DNA from 2 places in the Micromonospora sp. NBC_00858 genome. Region 1 is predicted to be linked to the other one. Evidence: predicted binding sites of a transcription regulator. Region 1 holds the regulator's gene; the other holds the start of a gene.

Region 1 (3,294 bases):
TCGGTCATCGCCTGCACGGCCAGCTCACCCCGATCGCCCTTGGCGATGCCCTGCACGGTCACCAGCCGCGGTACGGGCGCGTCCGCGTACCCCCGGGAGGTGACGGTGAGCTCCAGGCTGCCCCGGCCGACGGCGGTGACCACGGCGGCGGCCGTGCCGCCCCGGCCGTCGGCGAGCAGCAACTCCTCGCCGACCCGCAACCGCTGCACGGTGGCGGCGTGGTGCCCCTCGGGACCGTCGAGGGTCAACGCGTCGGCGGTGGGCAGGGACTCGACCAGGAACAGCGGCGCGGACACGATGATCAGGCTAGCCGCAGTGGTCAGGCGTGACCGTTGAACGCGTCGCGCATCCGGGAGAAGAAGCCGCCCTGCTTGGACAGCTCGGCGACCTCCTCGCCGCGGGTCTTGGCGAAGTCGCGCAGCATCCGCTCCTGGTCCGGGTCGAGCTTCGTCGGCGTTCGGACGTCCAGGTGCACGTAGAGGTCGCCCCGGCCGGTGCCGCGCAGGTGCGGCACGCCCCGGGCGCGCAGCCGCAGGGTGCTGGCCGGCTGGGTGCCGGCCTTGACGTCGACCGTCTCCTCGCTGTCCAGCGTCTTGATGGTCAGTCGGGTGCCCAGTGCCGCCGCGGTCATCGGCACGGTGACCCGGCAGTGCAGGTCGTCGCCCTTGCGGGAGTACACGTCGTGCGGCCGCTCGTGGATCTCCACGTAGAGGTCACCGGCGGTGCCGCCACCCGGGCCCACCTCGCCCTGCTGGGCCAGCCTGATCCGCATGCCGTCCTCGACACCGGCCGGGATCTTGACGGTCAGCGAGCGGCGGGTACGCACCCGGCCGTCGCCGGCGCAGGTGGGGCAGGGGTGCGGGATGGTGGTGCCGTAGCCCTGGCAGACGGTGCACGGCCGGGCGGAGACCACCTGGCCGAGGAAGGTGCGCTGCACCGACTGCACCTCGCCCCGACCGCCGCACGCCTCGCAGGTGGCCAGGTGGGTGCCGGCGGCCGTGCCGGCGCCGGAGCAGGTGGTGCAGAGCACCGCGGTGTCGACGGTGATCGGCGCCTCGACGCCGAACGCCGTCTCGTGCAGGTCCAGCTCAAGGCGCAGGATCGCGTCGGCGCCCGGCCGGGTCCGCGGACGCGGGCCACGGCCGCCACCCGCCGCACCGCCGAAGAACGCGTCCATGATGTCCTGGAAACCGACGAACGGGCCGGCCCCGCCCGGACCGCCCGGACCGCCAGCGCCGCCGCCACCACCGGGGGCGAGCGGGTCGCCGCCCAGGTCGACGATCTGCCGCTTCCGGTCGTCCGAGAGGACCTCGTACGCGGCGTTGATGTCCTTGAACTTCTCCTGTGCCTCCGGGTCCGGATTGACGTCCGGGTGGAACTGGCGCGCCAGCTTGCGGTAGGCGCGCTTGATCTCGTCGTCGGAGGCTTCCCGGCTCACACCGAGAATGCCGTAGTAGTCCCTGGCCACTGCGTTCCGTGTCCTCATGTTCGTCTCGCGTTGCGCCGGTCGTCGGCCGGAGCCGGCCGTCGGCCCTGACTGGTCAGTTCTGGGCCAGCAGCTCGCCCACGTAGCGTGCCACGGCGCGCACCGTGGCGATGTTGCCGGGGTAGTCCATGCGGGTGGGCCCCAGCACCCCCAGGCCGCCCACGATGGTGGCGCCGGGGCCGTACCCGGTGCTGACCACCGAGGCGGCGCGCAGGTTGTCGAACTCGTTCTCGTCGCCGATCAGCACCCGGGTCGTGCTCGGCTCGGTCTCGCCGATGAGCTTGAGGAGCACGACCTCCTCCTCCAGCGCTTCGAGGATCGGGCGCAGCGAGCCCTGGAAGTCGAGCAGGCCGCCCCGGGTGAGGTTGGCGGTGCCGGCCAGCGCGATCCGCTCCTCGTGCCGCTCGACCAGCGTCTCCAGCAACACCGTGGCGAGGGTGGTCATCGTCGGACGCAGCTCGGTCGGCGCCTCTTCGACCAGCGTCTGCACCAGCGGCGGCGTATCGGACAGCCGGGCGCCGGCGAGCTTCTCGTTGACCAGCCGACGCAGGTCGGTGACGTCGTCGGCGGGCACCGGCCCGGGCAGCTCGACCAGCCGCTGCTCCACCCGACCGGTGTCGGCGATCATGACGAGCATCAGCCGGGTGGTGGAGATCGGCACCAGCTCCAGGTGCCGCACCGAGGATCGGGCCAGGCTCGGGTACTGCACGACGGCGACCTGCCGGGTCAGCTGGGCGAGCAGCCGCACGGTGCGGTGCACCACGTCGTCGAGGTCGACCGCACCGACCAGGAAACGCTCGATGGCCCGGCGCTCGGCCGGGCTGAGTGGCTTGACCCGGGACAGCCGGTCGACGAAGAGGCGGTAGCCGCGGTCGGTGGGCACCCGGCCGGCACTGGTGTGCGGCTGCCGGATGTAGCCCTCCTCCTCCAGCACGGCCATGTCGTTGCGGACCGTGGCCGGGGAGACGCCGAGCTGGTGCCGCTCGACCAGCGCCTTGCTGCCGACGGGCTCCTGGGTGGAGACGTAGTCCTCGACGATGGCGCGGAGCACGGCTAGCTTGCGGTCGTCGAGACCCATCCTCCGCACCTCCTGTCGCACGTCGGCCGCCGGCCACGGTGGGGCCGGCGGACCGTCCTGGCACTCGACTGTAACGAGTGCCAGTCTACGTCGGCGTACCCGCCGGCGCGATGATCAAGGTCGTCGCTGTCCGTTCAGCCGGGCCGACCCGGCGGTGTCGCTCTGGTGCGGCGTTGCCACGGGCCCTTACCGTGACATCCATGACTGAACCACCTCGCCCTCCCGGCGCGGGAGACCCCGGCGGATACCCGACGGACCCGACATCCCCGCCGCCATCTCCGGGCGCCTCGGCCGAGCCACCCACCGCACCACTGTCCGGGGCACCCGGCCCGGGCGGCTATCCCCCGGCCGGTGGCTATCCGCCGCCCACTGGTGACCAACCGCCGTCGGGTGGCTACCCTCCGTCGGGCGGCTATCCGCCAGCCGGGGGCTACCCTCCTGGCGGCTATCCGCCCGGTGGCGCCTACGGCGGCCCCGGCGGCGGCTACGCCAACAACGAGGACAAGACCTGGGCGCTGGTCGCGCACTTCGGCGGCGCCGCCGGGATGATCATCAGCGGCGGCGTGCTCGGCTGGATCGGCCCGCTGGTGGCGATGCTGGCCCGGGGCAACCAGTCCCCGACGGTTCGGGCGCACGCGGTGGCGGCGCTCAACTTCCAGCTCATCTGGTCGATCGTCGGCCTGGTCGGCTGGGTGCTCTCCTGCATCGTGATCGGCTTCATTCCGGTCGC
Region 2 (3,294 bases), 610 kb from region 1:
GATCGAGACGCCGACCTTCTCCTCACCGGTGAAGCCCAGGTCGTCGTCGAGCACCGGAAGGATCTGCACCAGGGCGGCGCCGCCGCCGGGCACGGTGCCCTCCTCGACCGCAGCCTTGGTCGCCGCGATGGCGTCCTCAATGCGGTGCTTGCGCTCCTTCATCTCGACCTCGGTCGCCGCGCCCACCTTGATCACGGCGATGCCGCCGGAGAGCTTCGCCAGCCGCTCGGCCAGCTTCTCCCGGTCCCAGTCGGAGTCGGAGGCCTCGATCTCCTTGCGGATCTGGGCCACCCGGTCGGCAACGTCGGAGGACTGGCCGCCGCCGTCGACGATCGTGGTGTTCTCCTTGTCGACCACGACGCGCCGGGCGGTGCCGAGCACCTCCAGGCCGACCTGGTCGAGCTTGTAGCCCAGCTCCGGGGCGACCAGCTCGGCGCCGGTGGAGATCGCGATGTCCTGGAGCATGGCCTTGCGGCGGTCACCGAAGCCCGGGGCCTTCACGGCGCAGACCTTGAGGGTCTTGCGCAGCGAGTTGACCACCAGGGTGGAGAGCGCCTGGCCGTCCACGTCCTCGGCGATGATCAGCAGCGGCTTGCTGTTCTGCAGGACCTTCTCCAGCAGCGGCAGCAGCTCCTCGATCGCCGAGATCTTCTGGGTGGTGACCAGGATGTACGCGTCCTCAAGGACGGACTCCTGACCCTCCAGGTCGGTGACGAAGTTCGGCGAGATGAAGCCCTTGTCGAACTGGAGACCCTCGGTCACGTCCAGCTCGGTGGTGAGCGCGGAGCCCTCCTCGACGGTGATGACACCGTCGCGGCCGACCCGCTCCATCGCCTCGGCGATCAGCTCGCCGATGGTGGAGTCCTGCGCGGAGATCGTCGCCACGTTCGCGATCGACTCCTTGCCGGTGACCTCGGCGGCCCGGCCGAGCAGCGCCTCGGAGATCTTGGTGGCCGCCGCGTCGATGCCCCGCTTGAGGCCGGCCGGGTTGGTCCCGGCGGTGACGTTGCGCAGGCCCTCGCGGACCATCGCCTGGGCCAGCACGGTCGCGGTGGTGGTCCCGTCGCCGGCGACGTCGTTGGTCTTGGTCGCCACCTCCTTGACCAGCTGCGCGCCGAGGTTCTCGTAGGGATTGGTGAGCTCGATCTCCTTGGCGATGGTCACACCATCGTTGGTGATCGTCGGCGCACCGAATTTCTTGTCCAGGACGACGTTGCGCCCGCGCGGGCCGAGGGTGACCTTGACCGCGTCAGCGAGGGCGTTGACACCGTGCTCCAGCAGGTGCCGGGCGTCGTCCGAGAAGCTAAGGATCTTCGCCATGAATGTCCCTTCGAAGCGCCGTTGCCCCGGCCCGGCGAGCCGGACCGGGGCAACGACACTGATCGGTTGCTTACTTCTCGATGACCGCGAGGACGTCGCGGGCGGAGAGCACCAGGTACTCCTCGCCGGCGTACTTGACCTCGGTGCCGCCGTACTTCGAGTAGAGGACGGTGTCGCCGACCTTGACGTCAACCGGAACCCGGTTGCCGTTGTCGTCGACGCGCCCCGGGCCGACAGCGAGGACAGTGCCCTCCTGCGGCTTCTCCTTGGCGGTGTCGGGGATCACGATGCCCGACGCCGTGGTGGTCTCAGCCTCGTTCGCCTGGACCACGATGCGGTCCTCGAGCGGCTTGATCGCAACCTTGGTCGCGGTAGTCACGGGCATACCCTCCTGGGGTACTGGTTTCGTTGCCGGTCGGCGAGGCCAACCAGCGTCAATCTGCCTCATGCCACCGGGCGGGGCCGTCGTCGCGGGTGCCGGTCCGCCTGGCGTTTCGCACCCGGGTCGTGAGACCCGGGAGCTGGCACCCTCAGGGTGAGAGTGCTAATCGCAGGTTATTCCGTGGCTAGCACTCCGTCAAGGAGAGTGCCAACGCACCCTCCGCCGTGTCGCCACAGTTCCGCCAGTCGTTACCGCAACACGCCGGGAGCACCTCGCCGCACCGTGGCCATCTCCCTACCGTCGGTTGCCACCACCGGATGCCGACGAAGGGGAGCCGAGTGACCCGGATACCGACCCTGACGTTCCTGCACGAACAGCTACGCCGGGCACGCCAGGCGCGCGGGCTCAGCCAGGAGGAGCTGGGCAAGCTGGTCAACTACTCATCGTCGTACGTGAGTGCGGTCGAGATCGGGCAGAGCCCGGTCAAGCCGGACTACCTGGCCCGCATCGACTCAATCCTGGACACCGGCGGTCTCTTCGTCGGCATGCTGGAGCTGGTCCGCTTCCACGCCGCACCCGACTGGTTCCGCCCGTGGGACGAGATCGAGCGGGAGGCGGCTGCGCTGCGCTGGTACGACCCGACGGTGATCCCCGGCCTGCTCCAGTCCGAGGGGTACGCGCGGGCGATGCTCGGCGTGGGCGGCGAGCTGACCGCCGAGGAGGTGGAGACGCGGGTGGTGGCCCGGCTCGCCCGGCAGTCGCTGCTGACCGCCGACCCGCGTCCGCAGCTCGTCGCGGTGCTGGAGGAGCACACGCTGCGCCGGCAACTCGGCGACCGGGAGACCATGCGCGACCAGCTACAGCACCTGCTGGCCGTGGGCACCGCACCGAACGTGCAGGTCCGGGTCGTGCCGGCCGACGCCCCCTGGCATGTCGGGCTCAACGGCCCGTTCATCCTGGCCCGGCTTGAGAGCGGTGCCGAGCTGGTCCACCTGGACAACCAGCTCCGGGGGCAGACCGTGGACAGCCCGAACGACGTTGCCGCCCTGGAGCGGCGCTGGGAGACTGTCACCGGCGAGGCGCTGCCATGCCGGCAGTCCGCCCGGCTGATCGAGGAAGTGGTGCAGACATGGACCTGACCCACGCCACCTGGCGCAAGGCCTCCCGCAGCAACAGCAACGGCGGTGCCTGCGTCGAGGTCGCCGATAACCTGCCCGGCGTGGTCGCCGTGCGCGACAGCAAGGACCCGACCGGGCCGGCGCTCACCTTCACCCCGGCGAGCTGGCGGGCCTTCGTCGCCGCCACGCCCACCGACTGACACCACCGTCCAGCCAGCCCGGCCGGCCCGGGACAATGACCGGGTGGATCTCGACCAGCTCGCGGCGCTGCGTACCCCCGAGGGGTCGGCCGCGCTCGCGGCGGCGGCCGGGCTGGCCGGCGGTGACCCGCTGGCCGCGGCGTCGGCCCTGCGCGCGACCGGCGTGCCGCCGGCACTGGCCTCGGCGGCACTGACCCAGGCCGAGCTGCGGCACCGGGCGGTCGGCAAGTTCGGCCCGGCCGCCGCCGGGATGTTCCTCACCCGCGCCGGGCTG

What was found. Region 1 encodes HrcA, which represses chaperone genes, less so after heat shock. Its sites were predicted from a motif close to GGTTNGCACNCTCNNNNNGAGNGTGCNAACC; they were not measured.
Positions count from the first base shown of each region.
Region 2: groES (co-chaperone GroES) is a predicted target of HrcA. The motif match lies at 1,840-1,870, and genes of this name have one in related genera.

Region 1 is NZ_CP108828.1:81,000-84,293, reverse strand. Features, by position in the region: gene OG990_RS00420 (16S rRNA (uracil(1498)-N(3))-methyltransferase) at 1-296, opposite strand, end outside; gene dnaJ (molecular chaperone DnaJ) at 320-1,468, opposite strand; gene hrcA (heat-inducible transcriptional repressor HrcA) at 1,542-2,564, opposite strand; gene OG990_RS00405 (DUF4870 domain-containing protein) at 2,765-3,294, shown strand, end outside.
Region 2 is NZ_CP108828.1:7,215,192-7,218,485, reverse strand. Features, by position in the region: gene groL (chaperonin GroEL) at 1-1,320, opposite strand, end outside; gene groES (co-chaperone GroES) at 1,391-1,705, opposite strand; gene OG990_RS33690 (Scr1 family TA system antitoxin-like transcriptional regulator) at 2,041-2,841, shown strand; gene OG990_RS33685 (DUF397 domain-containing protein) at 2,832-3,020, shown strand; gene OG990_RS33680 (THUMP-like domain-containing protein) at 3,064-3,294, shown strand, end outside.